Regions from separate parts of the Undibacterium sp. MH2W genome, predicted to be linked through region 3. Evidence: predicted binding sites of a transcription regulator. Region 3 holds the regulator's gene; each other region holds the start of a gene.
What was found. The regulator HrcA, encoded in region 3, represses chaperone genes, less so after heat shock. The targets are predictions, from matches to a motif close to TTAGCACTCNNNNNNNNNGAGTGCTAA.
Positions count from the first base shown of each region.

Region 1: the regulator HrcA is predicted to act here: its motif matches at 5,514-5,540, upstream of groES (co-chaperone GroES).
Region 2: the regulator HrcA is predicted to act here: its motif matches at 5,302-5,328, upstream of rpoH (RNA polymerase sigma factor RpoH).

Region 1 is NZ_JBMPPA010000007.1:58,713-66,770, forward strand. Features, by position in the region: gene ACO0K2_RS15940 (hypothetical protein) at 1-130, opposite strand, end outside; gene ACO0K2_RS15945 (tRNA-uridine aminocarboxypropyltransferase) at 298-969, shown strand; gene ACO0K2_RS15950 (OPT family oligopeptide transporter) at 1,018-3,000, opposite strand; gene groL (chaperonin GroEL) at 3,458-5,107, opposite strand; gene groES (co-chaperone GroES) at 5,159-5,449, opposite strand; gene ACO0K2_RS15965 (ABC transporter substrate-binding protein) at 5,918-7,033, shown strand; gene ACO0K2_RS15970 (GGDEF domain-containing protein) at 7,041-8,058, shown strand, end outside.
Region 2 is NZ_JBMPPA010000005.1:219,303-227,360, forward strand. Features, by position in the region: gene ACO0K2_RS13885 (DUF484 family protein) at 1-571, shown strand, start outside; gene ACO0K2_RS13890 (YfhL family 4Fe-4S dicluster ferredoxin) at 629-886, opposite strand; gene coaD (pantetheine-phosphate adenylyltransferase) at 969-1,463, opposite strand; gene rsmD (16S rRNA (guanine(966)-N(2))-methyltransferase RsmD) at 1,548-2,177, opposite strand; gene ftsY (signal recognition particle-docking protein FtsY) at 2,294-3,376, shown strand; gene ACO0K2_RS13910 (cell division ATP-binding protein FtsE) at 3,397-4,074, shown strand; gene ACO0K2_RS13915 (cell division protein FtsX) at 4,099-5,013, shown strand; gene rpoH (RNA polymerase sigma factor RpoH) at 5,399-6,289, shown strand; gene ACO0K2_RS13925 (SCO family protein) at 6,391-6,987, opposite strand; gene cyoE (heme o synthase) at 6,990-7,874, opposite strand; gene ACO0K2_RS13935 (COX15/CtaA family protein) at 7,876-8,058, opposite strand, start outside.
Region 3 is NZ_JBMPPA010000001.1:145,171-153,228, reverse strand. Features, by position in the region: gene dapB (4-hydroxy-tetrahydrodipicolinate reductase) at 1-155, opposite strand, end outside; gene ACO0K2_RS00660 (outer membrane protein assembly factor BamE) at 175-738, opposite strand; gene fur (ferric iron uptake transcriptional regulator) at 815-1,246, shown strand; gene ACO0K2_RS00650 (response regulator transcription factor) at 1,294-1,686, opposite strand; gene hrcA (heat-inducible transcriptional repressor HrcA) at 1,698-2,717, opposite strand; gene ACO0K2_RS00640 (HAD family hydrolase) at 2,762-3,448, opposite strand; gene ACO0K2_RS00635 (NAD kinase) at 3,523-4,416, shown strand; gene recN (DNA repair protein RecN) at 4,527-6,173, shown strand; gene hemH (ferrochelatase) at 6,194-7,300, shown strand; gene ACO0K2_RS00620 (symmetrical bis(5'-nucleosyl)-tetraphosphatase) at 7,308-8,058, shown strand, end outside.

The DNA of each region.
Region 1 (8,058 bases), on a different contig from region 3:
AAGTAGGTGGCGTTGGGGTCGGTGTTGGCGTGGGCGTCGGCGTCACTGCCGATCCCGCGCTACCACCACCGCCTCCACAGGCTGTCATGAGGATGGCGAGTATCAGAGAGAGTGGGCGAGTAGATTTCATTTTTTAAAACATCAACACGTAAGCGATATTGATATCATAGTCGAAGCAGCAATTTGTTGTTCCAGATCGATGTAAAACTGCGTTAAGTTAATGTCTTTTAGGCAATGTGATTGTTCAGTGCTTATTCCGTCGTACAATGCGCCCCCCGATGTTGATGAAGTCTTGACATGACCCTACACCCCGATAATGCAGCGCCAGTAGGCAATTCCCGTCGTGTTTGCCAACGGTGTCAGCGCCCACTGACACAGTGCATCTGTCGATGGATCACGCCCATTCAGAATGTGGTGGATGTGTTGATACTGCAACATCCACTTGAGACGAATAACGCAAAAGGTAGTGTGCGCTTACTTGATTTGTGTTTGCAGTCATCCTCTGTGAAGGTTGGAGAGCAATTTGCGCCTGAATATTTGTCGTCCGCTTTGTATGCCTCTTCCGCGTCCGATCCCGCATTGAACCGTATTCAACCGATTTTGCTTTATCCTGATTTGCAGGACAATGAAGCACCTGACCTGATTGCACGCCAAGGAGAGAAATTGCCGGATGGGATAACACCACAAGGGGTGCGGCTGGTTGTTCTGGATGCCACTTGGCGAAAAAGTCGCAAAATGCTCTACCTGAACCCCATGTTGCAGCACCTTCCTAGGCTGAGCTTGAGTGAAATGCCTGCTTCACATTACCGCATTCGCAAAGCACACAAGCCTGATCAGTTATCGAGTCTTGAAGCGAGTACTTACGCCTTGATGCGTTTGGAGCACAATGAAGCGAAATACTTACCCTTGATCGACGCCTTTGATGGTTTTGTTGAACAGCAGATGCAATACATTCCTTCGCGCCCATAAAAAAAGCTCCGCATTTTTTTGCGGAGCTTTTTGAGTGATCGAGAAGAATCAGGCTAATACATTGATAATGGCGTTGCCGATACCCACCAGCGCAGCACCTGATACCAGTCCAGCGCAGATTGGTTCGCAACCGTCCACCCAGAAGTCATACCCTTTTGTGCCCGGAGTAACATGACGGCGACCCATGATCCAGAAAATCATCGCGCCGATCCACATGGCGAGGCAAGATTCTGGTGGCAAGACGACACCCAAACCAATAGAAACAGCGGAGAGCGGGAAACGACCTTTGGTGATAATCCGCGCACCTTCAATTACCACCGCACTGATCGCAGCCACAATCATCGAAATAACAGCAGAGGTATGTAAGCTATGAACACCCTTGGCAATCAGATCCGCAACGCCCTTCCATTGTACGGCAGCGGGGAAAGCAAACTGCTCGGACACGATCGTTGCAGTGCTCCGTACGCCATTGGCATCTGCCGGTAAAAATAACAAGAAATAAAGCGGTACACATGCCAATGCACCGGCGATGATACCGATCACATGTCCCACTGCTTGTTGGCGCGGTTTCGCACCAAGCATGTAGCCAGGCTTGATATCCGACAGCAAGTTTGATGCATTCATCGCCACTTCAGCAGTCATGCCTGCTGGCAATAAGTTGTTGGCGGGATTAACGTGATCAATAGCACCAATCGAGAACTGCGTAATTTTTGACAGTGCGCCAGTCGGTACCCAAGATGTTAAAGCCATGGAGTTGATACCGATGATGCTCAATACAAAAATCAATGGCAATGAAATGAACGACAGCAGCCAGGAAACGCCAAAGAACTCATGGGTCACCGCAGCGCCCAAGATACTGAAAATAGGGACACCAATGTAAGAAATCCACAGCGGGAGTTCAATCTCTTTTAATACGTCATTGTTGTCTTCTGGCGCAGATTTTTTCTTGAGATTCTTAAAGGCGTTCGTGAATATTTCTGGTTTTCCCAGCAAGCCGACGATGGAGCCAACAACCATCATGGAGACACCCCACCACAGGGACCATTGATTGACAATCTCAGCACGGGTTAAGGCAACGATATTCCCATCAATGCCAATGCGCGGAGCGATGTCCCCCAGATTGATCATGATGGGGGCTAGGATGACGAAGTTGATAAACGCACCCAATAATACGCTACTGGAGACGCGAATACCCATTAGGCCACCTACGCCGAACATCGCCGCATCAACGGTAAAGCGCAATCCAAGTGTACGGAAATCGACACCGGCGATTTTTGGTGACCATAAATCATATTTCACCATCGCAGCGTAGTAATAATCGTCCAAACGCTCATGCAGATTCCAAGGCTCTTTCAACCCCGCCCACTGATCCATTTTTAAGATTTTGAACTGAATCAACTTCATCCATCCATCACTGATGATCATTTGATACAGGCCGGTAAAGATGGCGGTCATTCCGAGCAGACGAGCTTTATACATACCGACACTGGCGTTACCCGTGTAAAGTGAATCGAGCACGACACCGCATGCACGACCTTCTGGAAACGGTAACTGATCTTCGTTAATAAAGCGACGCTTCATCGGGAATGCAATGAGGACACCGAGGACCGCAACGATCACCATCCAGATCATCATCTGCCACCAGGGGATAATTTTGCCGCTGATGAGCATAAAGGCGCTCAAGCTAGCCATCAGGGGTGAGACCATATAGCCAGCTGCTGTGGCAATGGATTGGGTGCAGTTATTTTCGAGTACCGTAAAATCGGCCGCTAATCCAGCTTGGGAAAGCAGCTTGAACATGGCAAACGCCAGAATGACGGATGTGAGGCCAACACCAATTCCCACGCCGGTTTTTGCGCCAATATACAGCGCAGTGGCAGCGAGAACGCCGCCAAGTATAAAACCAGTCAGGGCTGATCGTAAGGTCAGCTGGGCCATGTCGCCACGGTAAATGTTATTGAACCACCATGTATCTTTTTGGGATCGGGTCCAGGTCTTTATCTGCTCATCGGATAAGTGTTGCAGCGCCATTATGTCTCCAGCGTCATGTAGTAGGACAGAAACGAGGGCAGTGTGCTTTTTTGTCTTCTATGTCAAAAAAGCGGCAATGCTCCATAAAAAATGAAAGTTTTCTTTCAGGTGCCGAAGTATCTGAGTCTGTACTCGTACTGTCAAGCATCATCAGGAGAAAACCACAAATTGCTTATGATGCGGCGCGATAAAAGAAGTTCGATAACAATGTCTATTAATTATTTTATATCGATTGCTAGCAGAGAGTAGGGGCCACATGCATCAGTGCCGAGACTTGACGACATCGAAGTGAAGCACCACTGTCTCAGGGTTGGAAGCGCTTTCCTTTAGTATTGCTTGGTGTTGCTTGCTGTTGCTTGATATCGCTTCTTTTAATGAGAATACCAAAAGAAAAAACCCCACAACGGTCGTTGCGGGGTTTTGGTGAATGCGACTCTGTAGCGAGTAGCAAGCGATATTACATCATACCGCCCATGCCGCCCATACCACCCATGCCGCCCATGTCACCCATGCCGCCTGCTGGCTTGTCTTCAGACAATTCAGCAACCAGTGCATCGGTAGTCAAGATCAGGCCAGCAACAGACGCTGCGTTTTGCAATGCAGAGCGCGTTACTTTCGCTGGATCCAGAATACCCATTTCGATCATGTCGCCGTAGGTGTCGTTTGCAGCATTGAAGCCGTAGTTGCCAGTGCCGTTCAGGATGGCGTTAACAACAACGCTTGGCTCGCCACCAGCGTTAGCAACGATTTCGCGCAATGGTGCTTCGATTGCTTTCAGAACCAGTTTGATACCTGCTTCTTGGTCAGCGTTGTCGCCTTTGATGACGCCAGCTGCTGCACGTGCACGCAACAGAGCAACGCCGCCGCCAGGAACAACACCTTCTTCAACTGCTGCACGAGTTGCATGCAATGCATCTTCAACGCGCGCTTTTTTCTCTTTCATTTCTACTTCAGTTGCAGCACCAACTTTGATCACAGCAACACCGCCTGCCAATTTGGCAACGCGTTCTTGCAGTTTTTCGCGGTCGTAGTCAGATGTTGCTTCTTCGATCTGAGCGCGGATTTGTTTAACACGTGCTTCGATGCCGATTGCTTGACCTGCGCCGTCGATCACTGTTGTGTTTTCTTTACCGATTTCAACACGTTTAGCTTGGCCCAAATCTGCCAATGTTGCTTTTTCCAGTGTCAGACCCACTTCTTCTGCGATCACTTGGCCGCCAGTCAGGATAGCGATATCTTCCAACATCGCTTTACGACGATCACCGAAGCCAGGCGCTTTGACAGCAGCTGTTTTCAGGATACCGCGGATGTTGTTCACAACCAGTGTTGCCAATGCTTCGCCATCAACGTCTTCAGCGATGATCAACAGTGGGCGGCCAGATTTTGCCACTTGTTCCAATACTGGGAGCAAATCACGGATGTTCGAGATTTTTTTGTCGAACAACAGGATGAATGGGTTTTCCAGGATAACGGATTGTTTTTCTGGATTGTTGATGAAGTAAGGTGACAGGTAGCCACGGTCAAACTGCATACCTTCAACGATGTCGAGTTCGTTGTCGAGTGATTTACCATCTTCAACAGTGATCACGCCTTCTTTGCCGACTTTGTCCATTGCACGAGCGATGATGTCGCCGATGTTGGCATCAGAGTTTGCAGAGATAGAACCAACTTGAGCGATTTCTTTGTTGGTCGTTGTTGGCTTGGACAAAGTTTTGATTTCAGAAACGATGGCCACAACTGCTTTGTCGATACCGCGTTTCAAGTCTGTTGGGTTGAAACCCGCTGCAACGTATTTAAAGCCTTCGCGAACGATTGCTTGTGCCAATACAGTTGCTGTTGTTGTACCGTCACCAGCGTTGTCAGAAGTACGGGAAGCCACTTCTTTCACGAGCTGCGCGCCCATGTTTTCCAGCTTGTCTTTCAGTTCGATTTCTTTAGCAACGGAAACGCCGTCTTTTGTTACTGTTGGCGCGCCGAAAGAGCGCTCCAGAACAACGTTACGGCCTTTAGGGCCCAGTGTTACTTTGACTGCGTTAGCCAGAATGTTCACGCCATTAACGATTTTCGCACGTGCGTCATCGCCAAAAATTACTTGTTTAGCTGCCATGTTATTTTCTCCGGAATCTTGTGGATTACTGATTACTTAGGAATGCAGGAATTACTTCTGTACGATCGCGAAGATGTCTTCTTCACGCATGACCAGCACTTCGTTGCCGTCAACTTTGACAGATTGGCCAGAGTATTTGCCGAACAACACGCGGTCGCCAACTTTTACTTCCAGGGCGCGCACAGTGCCGTTATCCAATTGTTTACCTGTACCAACGGCTAATACTTCACCTTGATCTGGTTTTTCTGCTGCCGCGTCAGGCAGAACGATACCGGATGCAGTTTTTGTTTCTTGATCCAGACGTTTTACGATCAGGCGATCGTGCAGGGGACGAAGGTTCATACAAGCTCCTTTAAATTTGCGAGTAATTACGAGTGAATTCATTTTAAGCTGAGTTAGGACTTTGTTAGCACTCTCTCTCAACGAGTGCTAATTATATGGGCGAGGTACTGCTATTTCAAGGAAGAAAAAATGGAGATTTTTATTTTCTTTTAAAAACAATGACTTAGCTTTGTCTTTTTCATGCGATGATCGTTTTCAAATCAACAGAACGTGGAGTGGTATCTTGTTTTAATAATAATTATTGTCTCCGTGTAAATGTGATTTTTTGTGAAGTGATCAAATTTCCATTAAAAAAGGTCCAAAATATGTGTGTTAAAGCAATATTGTGGTGTTGGTAGCGGATGTGTGGTGTATCAGACGAGAAGATTGATCCGGTCGCGTATTGGTAGTGCAGGAAACTGTGCCTGATTCGAACTCCGTCGTGGGTCTGAGAATGCTCATGGTCCACACCGGAGGGTGGGAGTGAATATGAAATGGTGGCATTGTTGTTATCGGATAATCGGCGCGTGGTTTATGTTGATGCCATGCTTGTCGTTTGGTATGTCCGTGACATTTCTCAATCCCGGTAAATCGGATGAAGTGTTTTGGGTCACATCGGCTCATTGTATGTCCGCTGCGGCGCAAAGCTTGGGCGTTCGGCTCGAAGTTCTCTACTCTGAGCGTGATCACCTGAAAACACTGTCGATTGCCAGGGAGATTGCAGCACGCCCCCCCTCAACACGCCCAGATTACGTCATTCTTTCAAACGACTATGCCACTGGCGTGGAGGCGATACGTATTCTTGATGCGGCCCATATCAAGACGTTTCTTGCCTACAGCGCCATTACTGATTCCCATGAGCGTGAAAAAATCGGCGGACCGCGACAAGTCTACAAAGGGTGGTTAGGTTCGCTGGAACCAAAATCAGAAGATGCGGGTTATCTGACTGCACGAGAGTTAATTCAACGCGGGGAAGCATTACATCTCGAAGGGCCTGACGGTAAATTACACCTGCTGGTGATTGCCGGAGATCGGTCAACAACCTCTTCGCTCAAGCGCAATGCAGGTATGCACCGCGCTGTCGCTGAGGCGCACAATGTTGCCATCGATCAAGAAGTTTATGGCGAATGGAGTAGAAGCAAGGCAAAAGTCCAAGGCGAGTGGCTCTTTAAGCGTTATCCAGGAAAGCATCTTGTGTGGGCTGGGAACGATCTGATGGCCTTTGGTGCGATGGAAAGCTGGCGGGCAATCGGTGGCACGCCGGGAAAAGACGCGCTTTTTAGTGGCGTGAATACCTCAGCTGAAGCGATGGCCGCCATTCAATCTGGTGAGCTGACAGCACTTGCAGGTGGTCATTTTGTTGCGGGTGCATTCGCGTTAGTGATGCTCTATGACTATCACCATGGTCGGGATTTTGTCGATGAGGGACTAGAACTCGATCGCACGATGTTTATCTCCTTCGACAAGGATAGTGCTCAACGTTTTGATCGTTTATTTGGACAATTAAATTTTGACCGTGTCGATTTCAAACAATTTAGTAAAACGTATCGTCCTCATTTAACAAAGTACGAATTTAGCTTCAAGCAATTATTGACGCAAAAGTAAAACAAACATGAATCCAACTACCGTACAACCCATCGCGACGTTGTTAATACGCCGTGTCTTTAAATGGGTGCTGCTTTGTGTTGTTGCGTTCAGCAGTATTCATGCTTGGTTGAGTTATCAATCAATCGAAAGAAATTTTGATGCAACAGCAAGGGATGTTGCGGAGACGCACCTCCCATTACTCTCTGTCGCAATCTGGGATATCGAGCCACAAACAATACAGAAACAAATCACACTGATATTGAAAAACACCTCCGTTGTCTACGTCGCAATCACGGCGAGCACAGGGCAGACGTTCGTGGGCGGCGAGCGAGGGATGGTTGGAATGGGCAAGCACATGGTGTTTGATATTCCTGCACCAGCTGGAAATGCGAGCAAGGTGGGTACGCTGGATCTGGTGGTTGATACGCGTATCTTACATCGCGAGCTGATTCAGAGTTTTCTGCTCATTACGATTGAAGTCGTCCTACTTGCCGTACTGATACTGACGGCAGTCGTTGCCATCTTGCGTCGAGATCTCGAGCGTCCCATGCGTCAATTAGCTGACTACGTTCGAAACATTCAAGCGGATCAACTATCGAGCGCGGTACCAATCGCATTGCCCGATGTTCAAGCGTATAGCGAAATTGATTTGGTCTACGAGGGCTTTCAAGTGATGCACAACCGCATCAAACAGCATATCGTGCATCAGGATGCATTGGTCATGGAAAGGACGATGCAATTAGAAAAAGCGATGGAGTCGTTGAAACAACTGTCGATTACTGATGGTCTGACTGGATGTTATAACCGCTTGTTGTTTAACGAGCGGATGCCGAGTGAGATGCGGCGAGCGAAGCGCTATGAGCGGCCATTATCGATTATTTTTTGCGACATCGATTTTTTCAAGAAGGTCAATGATCAGTATGGTCACTCGGTAGGGGATAAGGTGTTGATCGCTTTTGTTCAATGTCTGATGCAAGAGATTCGCGTTGCCGTCGATTGGGTTGTTCGATACGGCGGCGAGGAATTTGTTGTAGTGCTGCCAG
Region 2 (8,058 bases), on a different contig from region 3:
CGGTTCGATCATTGCGATTTGTCTTGAGAACGTGATTAACAATGAGCGCCTGACGTACATTGGTCTCACAGATCCACTCACCAACGTCAGCAATCGCCGTTATGTTGAGCAACGTACTTTGGAAGAAATTGCACGTGCTCGTCGTCAGGGTTATGGCATTGCTTGTATGTATCTGGACATTGATTTCTTCAAGAAGATCAACGATCAGTACGGGCACCAAGGCGGAGACGATGTTTTGTGCGAAGTCGCCCGTCGTATCAAAGCGGAACTGCGCCTCAGCGATACCTTAGGACGATTTGGTGGCGAAGAATTTGTGGTACTACTCATCAACGCGAATCTACAAGACGCGATGCTGGTAGCAGAACGCATCCGTCGTAGCATTGCGGAAAAAGCGTTTCAGTTATCCGAATCAGGGGTGTGCCAATGCACGATCTCGATTGGCTTAACGACGGTCTCAGAAAAAATAAATCGGGGCGATGAAACGACCGTCGCAAAGGAAATGATTTCTCGCGCTGACCGCGCCTTGTACGACGCGAAACGGTCGGGGCGGAATATGGTTCGCTGCGAGTAACTTGTACTCACTCGCTCATCGTCATCGAGACGACGACCACCATGACTCTTTAGGGTATTACTTTGTTTGTTCCGCCTGCAGACGTTCGTATTTGGCTTGTAGCTGATCTTTCGATTCGCGCCATTCTGGATTGAATGGAATGCAGTTCACAGGGCAGACTTGTTTGCACTGTGGTTCATCGTAGTGACCGACACATTCAGTGCACTTATGGGGATCGATTTCATAAATTTCCGGACCCATGAAAATCGCGTCATTAGGACATTCGGGCTCGCACACGTCGCAGTTAATGCAATCGTCGGTAATCATTAAAGCCATACTTACTCACTTCTCTTTCTACACTTCAGACCAGGCGAGGTGCCCGATCTGATGTTGATGCAGCCGCCATGGGCTGCAGTACTTATTTGTTTTCGTTCGCAGCGGCGACTTTTTGCTTGAGCCAACGATCAACGGAGGGGAAGACAAATTTAGACACGTCACCACCGAACATCGCAATTTCGCGCACAATCGTGCCGGAGATAAACTGGTATTGATCAGAAGGTGTCAAAAACAGGGTTTCTACATCGGGCAGCAGATAACGGTTCATCCCTGCCATCTGGAATTCATATTCGAAATCAGACACAGCACGCAAACCACGCACGATCACGCGCGCGTCATTTTTCCGGACAAAGTCTTTGAGTAGCCCTGAAAAACTCTCCACCCGCACGTTCGGATAGTGCCCCAGTACTTCATTGGCAATATTCAGACGCTCTTCGAGTGAAAAAAATGGCTTTTTGCTTTTGCTATCCGCAACACCCACCACCAGCGTATCAAACAAACCTGAAGCGCGACGTACCAGATCTTCGTGACCGCGGGTCAGCGGATCAAATGTTCCCGGATATACGGCTGTGACCATCTTCACTCCTATTTTCGCTAATTGCATAATCATATGCACCAATTTGATCTGCCATTATGCCTGATTTTCGTGCGGTTTACGTGCTCAGATGTTGCATTGCAAAATATGAAAATACACACTTCCTGCTTTATCGGCACGTATCACCTGCCATCCACTCAGCAGTGCCTGCATATTTTCATCATCGCTCTCGGGTTCGAGCGGGAATTCAGACTCGACATAGACACAAGAACGTGCATGGATCACTTCTTTACACAAAGGCAAGATTTTCGCTAACCAGCCTTGCTCAAACGGTGGATCCAAGAAAATAACATCAAATTGCTGACCCTGCGCCGACGCATTGGCAAGGACTTTGCCTGCATCACCCCGAATTAACTGGCACTGCGCGGCTTGCAATTTCGCTTTGACCTGCTCTAGCTGCTTAAAGGCGGGCGTATGTGACTCCACCATCACCACCTGCGCGGCACCACGGCTCGCGGCTTCAAAGCCCAATGCGCCGCTGCCTGCAAACAGATCAAGACAGCGCAATGGCGTCCAATGGGCATCGACCAAGTGATTGAGCCAGTTAAATGTGGTTTCTCTGACACGGTCTGGCGTTGGTCGTAAGCCTTCGGCCTCGATCACACTCAGCAGGCTACGCTTCCACTGTCCTCCTATGATGCGGACCTGATGGGCGGCGCGTTGCGGGGAAAGAGGCTTTTTGGTCTTGGGTTTCATTGTTTGCTTGACACTGGTAAATCGAATTACCGGGCGTGGTCTGTTAGAATGGCAGCATTCTATAATACTTGGGTGGGCTGTTGACAGCCATCCATCTTCCGACAAAATCATCCCCGATGTTTAGTTTTTTCAAAAGAAAACCCAAAGATGAGCCAGCGCCAGCGCCGCAAAGCGTTGCTGCGCCTGCTTCTCCAAGCGTCAGCCCTGCTCCTGCAGAGGTGATTCCCGCCGCCGTCATAGAGACAGTCGTCGACCACCAAACCCCCGCAACGAGTGAGCCGACGCCAGCCCCCGTGGAGCAAAAACGCTCTTGGTTGAGTCGTTTAAAGACAGGTTTGGCAAAAACGTCGTCCAATCTCACGACATTATTCATTGGCGCGCGAATCGATGACCAACTGTATGACGAATTAGAAGCCGCGCTGCTGACTTCTGATGCAGGCGTCGAAGCGACCTTATATTTGCTGGATGCCCTGAAAAAGAAAGTCAAAGATGAAAAACTGACTGACGCAGAGCAAGTCAAGGCAGCACTGAAGGTTTTATTGTTAGATTTACTGACGCCACTGCAAAAACCCCTCGAACTTGGTCGCCATCAACCAATGGTGATGATGATCGCCGGAGTCAATGGTGCCGGCAAAACGACGACGATTGGCAAATTGGCCAAGCACATGCAAGTTCACGGACAATCGGTGCTCTTGGCTGCCGGCGATACGTTCCGCGCTGCAGCCCGCGAACAATTGTCCGTGTGGGGTGCGCGCAATGATATTACGGTGATTTCGCAAGAATCCGGTGATCCAGCTGCCGTTGCGTTTGATGCCGTTGCGTCTGCCCGCGCCAAAGGAACAGACGTTGTGATGGTCGACACCGCTGGTCGCTTGCCAACGCAATTGCATCTGATGGAAGAGCTGAAAAAGATCAAACGCGTCATCGCCAAAGGGATGGAGGGCGCGCCACAAGAAGTCTTGCTCATTATTGACGGTAATACAGGTCAAAATGCCTTAGCGCAAGTCCGTGCCTTTGACGATGCATTGCAATTGACGGGTTTGGTGATTACCAAGCTGGACGGAACAGCCAAAGGCGGCGTGCTGGCTGCGATCGCTAAAAATCGTCCCATTCCGGTGTACTTTATTGGTATTGGCGAGCAGATTGAAGATTTGCAGCCATTCAATGCGCAAGAATTTGTCGACGCCTTATTTAACTAGAGCCCGCTCATTACTCCGCCATGATCGAATTCGATAACGTCTCTAAACTGTATGCCGGCGATGCCTGTGCCTTACGTGATATTTCTCTGACCATTCAAGACGGTGAGCTGATTTTTTTAGCAGGACCGTCTGGGGCAGGCAAATCAACGTTATTAAAAATGATCGCGGGTATCGAGAAGCCGACCAGTGGTCGTGTCATGGTCAATGGTCAGGACATGAGCAAGTTGCAAGCAGGCAGTCTGCCGTATTTGCGCCGAAAACTCGGCTTGATTCTGCAAGACCAAAAGCTGCTCAATGATCGTAGCATTCTCTCGAATGTGATGTTACCCCTCATCGTGACTGGCGCGGCTGCGCACGAAGCAGAGTCCCGTGCCCGTGTTGCGCTTGAGAAGGTAGGTCTGGTCGATAAAGCCCATGCGCTTCCATTGACCCTCTCTGGCGGCGAACAGCAACGTGTGGCGATTGCACGGGCGATTGTGAATCGGCCCAAAATTATTCTCGCGGATGAACCCACTGCCTTTCTGGACCGCGATAACGCCAACAAGGTGTTAAATGCGCTCAAGGTCTTCCAAAGCGCGGGCGTGACGTGCCTGATTTCCAGCCACGATGAACAGTTTTTGGATCAAGCAAGCCGCGTGATTTATCTCAATAACGGACAAATCACGGATGCCTGGAATGGTAACCATATCGCCGCCTGATCACGTCTTTTCAAGGAATTTTCTATGACCATCTGGTTTCGTGAGCATCTGTTTGCGTTAAAAAGTGCCTTTACCCATCTGCGTGCCGGCACTGGAAATTTTTTATTTAACGTATTGGTCGTTGCCATTGCACTGGCACTGCCGATTGCTGGCCTCACCCTGATAGAAAATATTCGCCCTATTTCTTCGCAATTGTCGATTGAGCCCGAAATCAGTATTTTCGTGAGCCCAGACACACCACGCGAAAGTGCGACAGCCTTATCCCTTCCGATCAAGCGCTTGCTAAAAGAAGACGGTATCACTGGAAAACTGTCTTTTATCCCCAAAGAAAAAGCGTTATCTTCGATGCAAGACTCGTCCAGCCTTGCAGAGGTCTTATCAACATTAGGCGGCAATCCCCTGCCGGATGCCTACGTGTTGTCGCTGTCGAATAACGACGCCGCTCAATTAGACCGCTTGGTTGAACAAATCAAAGCTTTGCAAGATGTCGACGTGGTCCAAGTAGATTCCGCATGGGTCAAACGCTTGGCGGCACTGGTACAGATTTTCCAAATGGGTTTGTTGTTTATGGCCATTACGCTGGGTGTCGTGGTGATTGTGGTGGTATTTAACGCAACACGGCTGCAAGTGATCTCCCATCAAGCAGAAATCTCTGTGACCCGCTTATTGGGGGCAACCAACAGCTTTATTCACCGCCCGTATTACTACACTGGTGCGTTATTAGGACTACTGGCAGGCGTTCTGGCACTCGGTGCGATTGCCGCGTCCCTGGCACCACTGAACAAGGCGATTGCTGAATTTGCCAAGCTCTATGCCTCAGAGTTCCGACTGACACCATTGGGCATCTTACCAAGCTTAGGATTACTGGCAGTCAGTATGTTCCTTGGCTTATGTGGTGCTTACCTGTCCGTACGACGCCAACTGGCCCGAGCGAGCTGATCTTTTGCTCCCACGCGGTCGTGCATCAAACAAGTGATGCAACTTTTTTTGTTTTCACTACTCTAACGAGGGTAAATAGGTAATTGATCAGCCTTAAATACCCTTAAATAGACGCTGAATCGTTATTGATGACGCCATAGACACATGTTGTCGCCATGACGCTGTCGGGAAAATCGTATTTTATTGTCAAAATATAATTTTCAAGGCACAAAAAGGGAATGGTCATCATCTTTCCCCATGGCAAATTTGACGCTTACCAGTCTGAGATTGGACCATCAATTTCAACTATTAGCACTCTTCTTCAGAGAGTGCTAATATAAGGGCTTATACCGCTCAGTTTGATTATTTTTAATCAGACTGGCAGCAATGAGGAGGAACCTTCGCAATGACTTCGACACAACTTATCCCTACGACAGAGAGCACCGCACTGGCACTGGGTTTTAGTGGCACGCTCGGAAATATTGACGCTTACATCTCTGCCGTCAATCGTTTGCCGATGCTGAGCCATGAAGAAGAAATCGATCTGGCAAGTCGCCTGCGCAAAGACAATGATCTGGGCGCTGCGCAGCAATTGGTTATGTCACATCTGCGCTTAGTTGTTTCCATTGCCCGTGGTTATCTAGGTTATGGCCTGCCCCACGCCGATCTGATTCAAGAAGGCAACATTGGTCTGATGAAAGCCGTTAAACGCTTCGATCCAGATCAAGGTGTGCGTTTGGTGTCTTACGCCATGCATTGGATCAAGGCGGAAATGCACGAATACATCCTGAAAAACTGGCGCTTGGTGAAGGTAGCAACCACCAAAGCGCAGCGTAAGCTGTTTTTCAATCTGCGCAGCCATAAAGAAGGCTTGGAAACCATGTCTCCAAAGCAGATCGACGCTTTGGCAAAGACTTTGGACGTAAAACGCGAAGAAGTCATTGAAATGGAAATGCGCCTGTCAGGTCACGATATCGCATTGGATGCGCCAACGGATGACGATGACGAAAAATTCGCACCCATCGCTTATCTGAAGACCGACTCCGATGAGCCAACCCGTGTGCTTGAAACGCGTCAATATGACCGCTTGCAAAGTGAAGGCTTAGAAAGCGCCTTGTCCAAATTGGATGCGCGTTCACGCCATATCATCGAGGCACGCTGGTTGAAAAATGACGACGGCTCAGGCGCGACACTGCATGAATTGGCGGACGAATATGGCGTCTCTGCTGAGCGTATTCGCCAAATCGAAAGTGCTGCATTGAAAAAAATGAAAGGTGCGCTGGCAAGTTACGCGTAAAAAAGCCAAGCGCCCAAAAAAAAGCACACGATTTGCGTCGCGTGCTTTTTTGTTTTCTGGCAGTCTCGATGAGATTGCCAGTGAATGTCTTCTTCGCTGCTTTATTTCAGCAACAATTTGAGATCGTGCACCACTGGTGCTGTTCCCTGTCCATGGCGTAAGAACAGGCGAATATGTCCCTCGGTATCAAACACATAGCTCCCTGCGGTATGGTCCATGGTATAGCTGTCAGGCGCGTTACCAGGTACTTTTTGGTAATACACTTTAAACTCTTTCGCCACCTTTGCTGTCGCTGCGGCATCACCGTACATACCTAAGAAACGCGGATCAAAGTTAGGGACATACGACGCCAGCAACGCTTGAGTATCGCGCTCAGGATCAATCGTCACGAAAATTACCTGTACTTTGTCTGCTTGCGGGCCTAATTGCTTCATGACATCGGCCATCTCGGCCATCGTGGTTGGACACACGTCAGGGCACTGCGTATAACCAAAAAACATGACTACCACTTTGCCTTTAAAGTCGGCCAAGGTACGGGGTTTGCCGTTGTGGTCGGTCAGTGCAAAATCCTTGGCGTAATCAATCCCTGTAATGTCGGTATTGCTAAATTTTTCTGCAGGTGGATTACACGCTGACAACAGTGACGCCATCGCTAAAGTGACGATGAGCAAAAAACGGGAAGAGAGCTTTTTCAGCATGATTAAAATTTCAAGTAATGGTCGACCAATAACGCTGCGAAGAGCAACGACAAGTAGACGATGGAGTAAGTGAAGGTCTTACGTGCCAAGATATCGGTATAGTTGCGCAGCATCTGCCATGCGTACCATAAGAAAATACCACCCAGCAACACCGCACTGATCAGATAAATCAAACCACTCATGTGCACCGCAAACGGCAACATGGTTGTGGCAAATAAAGCGATGGTGTAGAGCCAAATATGCAACAGGGTAATTCGAGGACCATGGGTAATCGGCAGCATTGGCAAACCGGAACGCGCGTAGTCGTCACGGCGATACATTGCCAAGGCCCAGAAATGCGGTGGCGTCCAGATAAAAATAATCATCACCAGCAACCACGCTTGCATCGGCACATCATTCGCCACAGCAGCCCACCCTAGCGCAGGCGGCATCGCCCCTGACAGACCACCGATCACGATATTTTGTGGCGTCGAGGGCTTCAGAATGATGGTGTAAATAATGGCATAGCCCACAAAGGTGACAAACGTCAGCCACATGGTGAGTGGATTCACCATCGTATCGAGGATCCACATCCCTGCCCCGCCAATGACGCCAGAAAACACAAGGGTCTGGAGCGCACTGATCTCACCTTGTGCGGTAGCGCGACGTGCAGTACGTGCCATGCGGGCGTCGATTTCTCGTTCAACGAGGCAATTCACTGCAAAGGCAGCACCCGCCAACAACCAGATACCGATTGTTGCTGGCACAACAATGCGCCAGTCTGGTAAATCTGGGGTAGAGAGAAACATGCCGATGACAGCGCAAAATACGGCTAATTGCGTCACACGCGGCTTTGTCAGCGCCCAATACTGAGCGAGACGGTTGGAGGGCAAACTTAAAGTTGTCATGTTAAATCACTGAACTGGCTGCATGGCTCGCATGCCTAACACGATAGTTTAACATGGTCAGTAACAGCACTAGCATTGCCGCACCACCATTGTGCAAAACTGCTAACAGTAAAGGCCACGAAAAAAAGACGGTAGAAATGCCAATCACAACTTGGAAAATGATGGCCGCCATAAGTTTTTTTCC
Region 3 (8,058 bases):
CCCAAAAATGCGCCCGCATCAACACCGATTGCTGGGGACGTGGCGATGTCTAACGCGCCAGTCAGTTCAAGGCCTTCTGCTGCTGTGATTGCTTCCACCAGCATTTGGCCCATTCGGCCGGACGCGCCAGCAACCGCTACTTTCAATACTGTCATGCTGAATTCTCTTTATCTTTTATTTTTTATCTTTTTTCTTTGGCGTACCGTCGAGATCGTTGAGGGATTCCACTTTTTCCAGACCCAGCGCTGATTCGGTAATACGTGCCAGATACTCTTTCTCGGTTGGTAAATTACCACCCTCAAACTTTGATACCGTATTATTTTTGAAATAAATCGTTACCAGACTAGAGACCTGCTCACCCTTTGGTTTCGTCAAACGGAAGGGAAAGTCCCAACGATCTTCATGAAACATATCGGTCAGCAGTGGCGTACCGAGTACGAAACGTACCTGTTCGCGCGTCATTCCCTGCTTAATCTGCGACATCATTTCTTCGGAAACAAAGTTACCTTGTTGTACACTGATACGGTACGGTGATATGTATCCAAGGAACTTCTTAGCGCCAGTCGGTGTGTACACTTGTGTGCCGGACGCGGTGTTTGGCACAGTGTCTGTGCCCGATGCATTCTTATCCGCAAGAAGAGACGGTGAAGAAGCGCAAGCAGTGACGCTGACCAACAATGCCAGACTTGCTATCCGTAAAACGTTAGCTTGACTCAATGTCGAAAACAACAATCGCATAGGTACCCTCAGTAATTGAGCAATATGCCCTAAAACCCGATATCATAAAGCAGATAGCCATCTTTTGACCGAAAACATGACAAACAGCACGACAAATCTTAAAGCAAGCGGTCTCAAAGCGACCTTGCCGCGTCTCAAAATCCTTGAAATTTTCCAAAATAGCAAGGTTCGACACCTCACCGCCGAAGATGTCTACAAGATTTTACTGAATGAAAACATGGATGTTGGTTTGGCAACTGTCTACCGGGTGCTCACGCAGTTCGAACAGGCGGGATTGCTTCATCGCAACCATTTTGAAACCGGAAAAGCCATTTTCGAACTCAATGAAGGCTCACACCACGATCATCTGGTCTGCCTCGATTGCGGTCGGGTGGAAGAATTTTTCGATGCTGAAATTGAAAAAAGACAACAAACCATCGCGTTAGAGCGTGGATTTAAGATTGCTGATCACTCATTAGCCATTTATGGGAGTTGCACAAAAGAAAATTGTGCGCACAGAGATAATTAATTGATAGCTCGACCCTCGGCATCTGCGGAGGGTCGCGCGAGAACCCTTCAGCCTGCTTTTGGCTTCATCTTAGCGACAACACCCGCGACGGTATCTAGAATTTTTTGTGCATTAAACGGCTTAAGAATAAAGCCGTGGATACCTGCTTGCACCGCCTCAGAAATCGTTTCGGTATCTTTACTCGCCGTCACCAACAACACGCGACTTTCAGGCAGCATATCTTTTATCTTCGGGAGCACTTCCAAGCCACTCACTTTCGGCATCACGACGTCGAGCATAATGATGTCTGGTCTGAGTTTTAAGGCAAGATCCAATCCTGTACCGCCATCAGTTGCCTCACCAACAACATTGTAATTTTCGCTCCGTAACACTACCCGCAATACTTCACGCGTAATATCGTTGTCGTCAACTAACAAGATTGAGACATTCTGGTTTGACATAATCAACCTTTCTATTGACTAAGTGCATTAGAGAGTAATTTAGCGGTAATGTCGACAATAGGAATGACTCGCTCATAAGCCATCCGAGTGGGACCGATCACACCCAAGGTACCAACGATTTTCCCATTGACTCCATAGGGCGCAGTAATAATGCTCATCTCATCCATGGGGACTAGTTGAGACTCGCCACCAATAAAAATCTGTACGCCCGTTGCTTTGCTCGAGACATCAAGGAGCTGCATCAGGCCCGTTTTTTGTTCGAACATATCGAATAATTTTCGTAACGAATTCATATTCGACGATAAGTCTTCGACATTGAGCAGATTGCGCTCACCAGAGATCACAACATCCTCGCCTTGGTCAGCCAACGCATCACTGCCAGCCTCGACAGCCGCCTGCATCAATGACGTCATGTCTGACTGTAACTGACGTAATTCACTGTTAATTCGGAGGCGTGCTTGATCAAAACTGAGACCACTAAAATTTTGATTCAGGTAATTCGCTGCCTGCACTAATTGCCCCGGTGTGTAATCCACATCAGTCAGCAACAAGCGGTTGTGAACATCTCCCGAAGGGGCGACGACAACCAGTAATATCCGTTTTTCTGATAAACGCAAAAACTCCACTTGCTGAAAAATCGACTCTGTTCGGGGTGTCATCACCACACCCGCAAATTGCGACAGCGACGACAAAATCTGTGCCGCGTTCGCAATAATTCGCTGTGGCGGCTGGGTCAAAAATCCAGGCTGTAAGCGCGAACTCAATGCACTTTCATCAATTTCTTGCACTGTGAGCAATTCATCCACAAATACCCGATAACCACGTGGCGTAGGCACCCGGCCTGCTGACGTGTGCGGACTCGCCACAAACCCCAGCTCTTCAAGGTCAGCCATCACATTACGGATGGTTGCAGGTGACAACTCTAAACCGGATATTTTGGACAACGCCCGCGACCCCACAGGCTGACCATCAGCGATGTAGCGTTCGACAAGGGCTTTTAAAAGCGTTTGGGCACGAATATCAAGTTGCATAACTGCATTTTATGTGAGGGTGAACAAGTTGAACATACTGAATATCACAACCATTGTGTCAAATCATGTAAATCGTTGAATTCTGCATCCGGCTTGATGTGCGCGTGATGCGGGTGCTCACTATGAAGACCGCGTCGATTCATCCATCCCGCTTGCAATCCTGCCTGTTGGGCACCCTGTACATCTAACACCAAATCATCGCCTACATACAACACTTCGTCTGGCGCTAAAGACAACTTTTCGCATGCTGCATGAAAAATTCTTGGATCTGGTTTGGCGCAGCCGAACTGATGCGCCGCAATCGATACCTCAAAATGTGGCGCTAATCCGATGCTGTGCAAGTCAGCAAATCCATTAGAGATCGTGCCTAATCTCACCCTCTTTGCTAATTCTGTCAAGGCAGGTGTGACGTCTGGGTAGAGTGCCACCGCATTCCTCGCTGCGGCAAAGACCGCCATCGCCGCATCCGCTTTCACTGGATCTTCGCCTTGTTCGACAAACACGTCTTGTAACAAGCGATGACGCAACGCCCACAAATCATAACTAAATCGGGGATCCGTCACGACCAACGCTTGACGTCTGGATCTGAGCGCGCTGATGTCGTAACTCGACACCACCTTGGGCACGTGATCTTTCATCCACGCATACAAGGTCGCCTCTGCGTGTTGAATCACCGGGGCAACCGGCCACAAGGTGTCATCTAAATCCAGCAATACTGCTTTAATTGTCATATCCCGCACTCAGTTAGTTCATTTTTTGCGTAATTATGGTCTAATCTGACGAATCACGTCACCCTACATTTTCTATGACTGTTCAGGCTAAAACGATTGCGCTCGTTGGTAAATACAATGCGGCTGGTATTAATCACTCGATGTACGAGCTGGCACACTTTTTAGATAAGGCGGGTCATACCGTCGTTCTAGAAGCAGAAACTGCCCACTACATTCAGTTAGATGGTGTCGAGTCAATGTCCGTTGCTGATATTGGCAAAACGGCCGACGCCGCGATCGTTGTCGGTGGCGACGGTACAATGCTCGGGATTGCCCGTCAGCTCGCACCTTACAACGTCCCGCTCATTGGAATCAACCAAGGCCGCCTTGGCTTTATCACCGATATTCCCTTAGACCGGATGATTCCCGTCATTAGTGACATGCTGCAAGGAAAGTATGTCTCTGAACGCCGCAGCCTATTACAAGCGATTGTCGTGCGCGATGGGGATCAGATTTTTAGTGGCATGGCGTTTAATGACATCGTTGTCGCTCGTGGTGCTGGTTCGGGGATGGTGGAGTTACGGGTCGAAGTCGATGGCTTATTTATGTACAACCAACGTTCTGATGGGTTGATCGTCTCGACACCCACAGGATCCACGGCCTATGCCCTCTCCGCTGGCGGCCCCTTGCTTCACCCCAGCCTGAATGGCATCGTCATGGTACCGATCGCCCCCCACGCGCTATCAAACCGTCCTATTGTGCTGCCGGATAGCAGTGAAGTTGTGATTCAAATTGCAGCAGGACGTGACATCAGTGTTAATTTTGATATGCAGACATTTGCGAGCCTGATGCATCAGGACAAGATCATCGTCAAACGCTCAACCCATACCGTTACGTTTCTGCATCCGCAAGATTGGAATTACTACAATACACTGCGGGAAAAGTTACATTGGAATGAATATCCTTCGGTCGAGGGCGCACTGAATTAATCGACAGTTGCTACAATATCATCCGGTGCGCTGGTATGGATTATCTGGATCATCCATGCCCGCCTCTGATTTTTTTCAATCGACGATAACCTAACTAGACTCCCGCTACTATGCTGCGCACGCTCGCTATTCGTGATTTTGTGATTGTTGATGTTTTAGAGCTAGAATTTTCCTCTGGCTTTAGTGTACTCACTGGCGAAACTGGCGCTGGTAAATCCATTCTGATTGACGCTTTAAGCCTGGCACTCGGTGGCCGTGGTGATGCTAGTATGGTCAGAGAGTCGGCATCGAAAGCGGATATTAGTGCCGAATTTTCACTCAGCGATGCCATCAGCCAATGGCTAGAAGCCAATGATTTCAGTGATCCCGACCAGCAATTAATACTGCGACGGACCATCGACAATGCAGGACGCTCCAAAGCGTGGATTAACGGCATTACTGCCACCGCCACCCAACTGAGAGAATTAGGCGACTTACTGGTTGATATTCATGGCCAGCACGCGCACCAATCATTGCTCAAAACCGACGCGCAACGTGCATTACTGGATATGCAAGGCGGCTTGGAGGCCCAAGTCGTGGATGTCGCCGCGTTGTATAAAGCATGGCGCAATCTCAGCAAGCAACGCGAAGAATTTGAAACCAATGCCAAAAGCGTATTGCAAGAACGTGAACGCTTAGAATGGCAAGTCGGCGAACTCGACAAACTCCAAATCAAAGCCGGTGAATGGGAAAATATCAGCCAAGAACATAGTCGCTTGGCGCATGCAGCAAGCCTGCTCGATGGTGCCCAAGAAGCCGCCGCGCTGATCTCCGAATCGGACCACCCTGTCTTGTCGCAACTGTCTGCCGTTCAGCAAAAATTACTGAAGTTACTCGATTACGACATCGCACTCAAGCCAGTAACGGATGCCCTTGAATCCGCTTGTATTCATCTGCAAGAAACGACGTACGCGCTCAACGATTATCTCAGTCGTACCGAACTCGATCCAGTGCGCCTGCGCGAAGTAGAAAACCGTGTTGAGGTCATTCACTCGACAGCAAGACGTTTTCATGTTGCACCGGAACATCTGCACGAAGAATTTGCCACCCTCTCCGCGCAATTGCTTCAGTTATCCAATGCAACGGACATGGATGCACTCAAAGCCGAAGAAGAAAAAGCACGGCAACGTTATCTAAAAGCCGCCGACAAATTAAGCGCCGCACGTAAAAAAATCGCCCATGAATTAAGCCAAGCAGTCACTACGGCGATGCAAGACTTAAGCATGAGCGGTGGTAGTTTTGTCGTGTCGTTGGTGCCATGCGAGGCAGCAAGTTATGGTCTCGAACAAGTCGAATTTTTAGTTGCAGGACATGCCGGCGTTCAAGCGCGCCCCCTCGCCAAAGTGGCATCTGGTGGCGAACTTGCTCGCATTTCTCTCGCCATTTCCGTCATAACGTCATGTGCAACTGCGACACCCACATTGATTTTCGATGAAGTCGATAGTGGCATAGGTGGCGGTGTCGCAGAAGTCGTTGGACGCTTGCTGAAACGCCTCGGTCAAGATCGGCAAGTGCTGTGCGTAACCCACTTGCCGCAAGTCGCCAGCCAGGCAAATCAGCATTTCCAAGTCAGCAAAACCAATAGGGAAGGAAAAACGATTTCGTCGATTACGCCACTGGATAATAAACAACGCGTCGAAGAAATTGCCCGTATGCTTGGCGGTATTGAAATCACCGCGACAACACGTAAACATGCCAGAGAATTATTGGCCTCTTAATTTTATTGTAAAGATCTACCATGCGCTTTCTGAAAGAACCTGAGTATTCCCACGGCAAAATTGCCAAAACAGCGGTTGTCTTGGTGAACCTTGGCACACCCGATGCACCTACGAGCTCAGCAGTACGACGCTACTTAAAGCAATTCTTATGGGACAGACGCGTTGTCGAAGTGCCTCGCTTCATCTGGTGGCTTATTCTTCATCTGATCATCTTGCCATTTCGCTCTAGTCAGTCTGCCAAGAAATATGCATCGATCTGGACAAACGAAGGATCGCCATTAAAAATTCATACCGAAAAACAAGCCCTGCTTCTGAAAGGCTATTTGGGAGAGCGAGGTCATGATGTGAACGTGGTCTATGCCATGCGTTACGGCTCTCCTTCTATCCCTTCTGTCCTTGAAAAACTCAAGTCAGAAGGATATGAGCGCTTGTTGATTTTGTCTGCCTATCCGCAGTATTCGTCCACAACGACGGCCTCTAATTTCGACGCCGTATTTACTCATTACCAGGAAGTCCGCAATGTTCCCGAACTGCGCATGGTAAAAAATTACCATGATCATGGCGCCTACATTGAAGCATTAAAGCAATCCGTGTTAAATCACTGGCAAACCTACGGACGCCCAGAAAAACTGGTGATGAGTTTCCATGGTTTACCAAAAGCATTTCTCATGCGCGGCGATCCCTACCACTGCGAATGCTATAAAACCGCTCGCTTGTTGGCAGAATCACTTGGATTAAGCAAAGAGCAATATCTCGTCACGTTCCAATCGCGCTTGGGTCGTGCGGAATGGCTGCAACCCTACACGGCACCAACTGTTCAGCAATTGGCAAAAGACGGCGTGAAACGTATCGACGTCATCTGCCCCGGATTTATTGCTGACTGTCTCGAGACCTTGGAAGAAATCGCCATGGAGGTGAGAGAAGAGTTTTTGCATGCTGGTGGGAAAGAATTCAATTACATTCCATGCCTCAATGAATCGCCTGCGTGGATGCGTGGCTTCGCAGAGATCGCCGAACAACACTTAATCGGCTGGCCAACCATGATGACGGCAAGTTTGCGCGAAGAGCAAAAACAGCAAGCCTTGCTGAGTCGGTCGGAAGCAAAGCGCCTCGGCGCAGAACGCTGAGAGAGCAATGTCGAGTACTTATTTTATCGGTGACATTCAAGGTTGCGCGGATCAGTTACGCGAACTCATTGAGGTCATCGAACGAACTTCGTCAAACAACTATTATCTCTTTGCCGGAGATCTCGTTAATCGCGGTCCCAAATCGCTCGACACCTTACGCCTGATCCGCACATTGCAACAGACAGGACGGGCTGAGAGCGTCTTGGGCAACCACGATCTCCATCTGCTCGCTGTAGCCAATGGCATACGACAACCGCACCGTAACGATACCTTAGAGGCGATCTTAGACGCGCCAGACAGAGACGAGTTATTGCATTGGCTGCGGCAACGGCCAATGGCGATCTTTAAAAATGACCATCTACTGGTGCATGCTGGGGTCTTTCCATCGTGGTCCGCCGAACAAACCATGTCTCTCGCACATGAAGTAGAAACCATGCTCAAAGGTGCTGACTGGTTGGACTTTTTGCGCACCATGTACGGCAACACACCTGATACGTGGCACGATGACTTGCAAGGTAATGATCGACTACGTTGTATTATCAACGCACTGACAAGAATGCGTTTTTGCTCTGCTGACGGACGCATGGATTTTGAAACGAAAGAAGGCGTCGGTTCGACACCGCCAGGCTACGCCGCTTGGTTTGATTTACCCAGAGCAACATCCTCCTGCACGATGGTTTTTGGACATTGGTCGACACTCGGATTAATACTGCGGCCAAATCTAATAAGCCTTGATACGGGCTGCGTTTGGGGAGGCA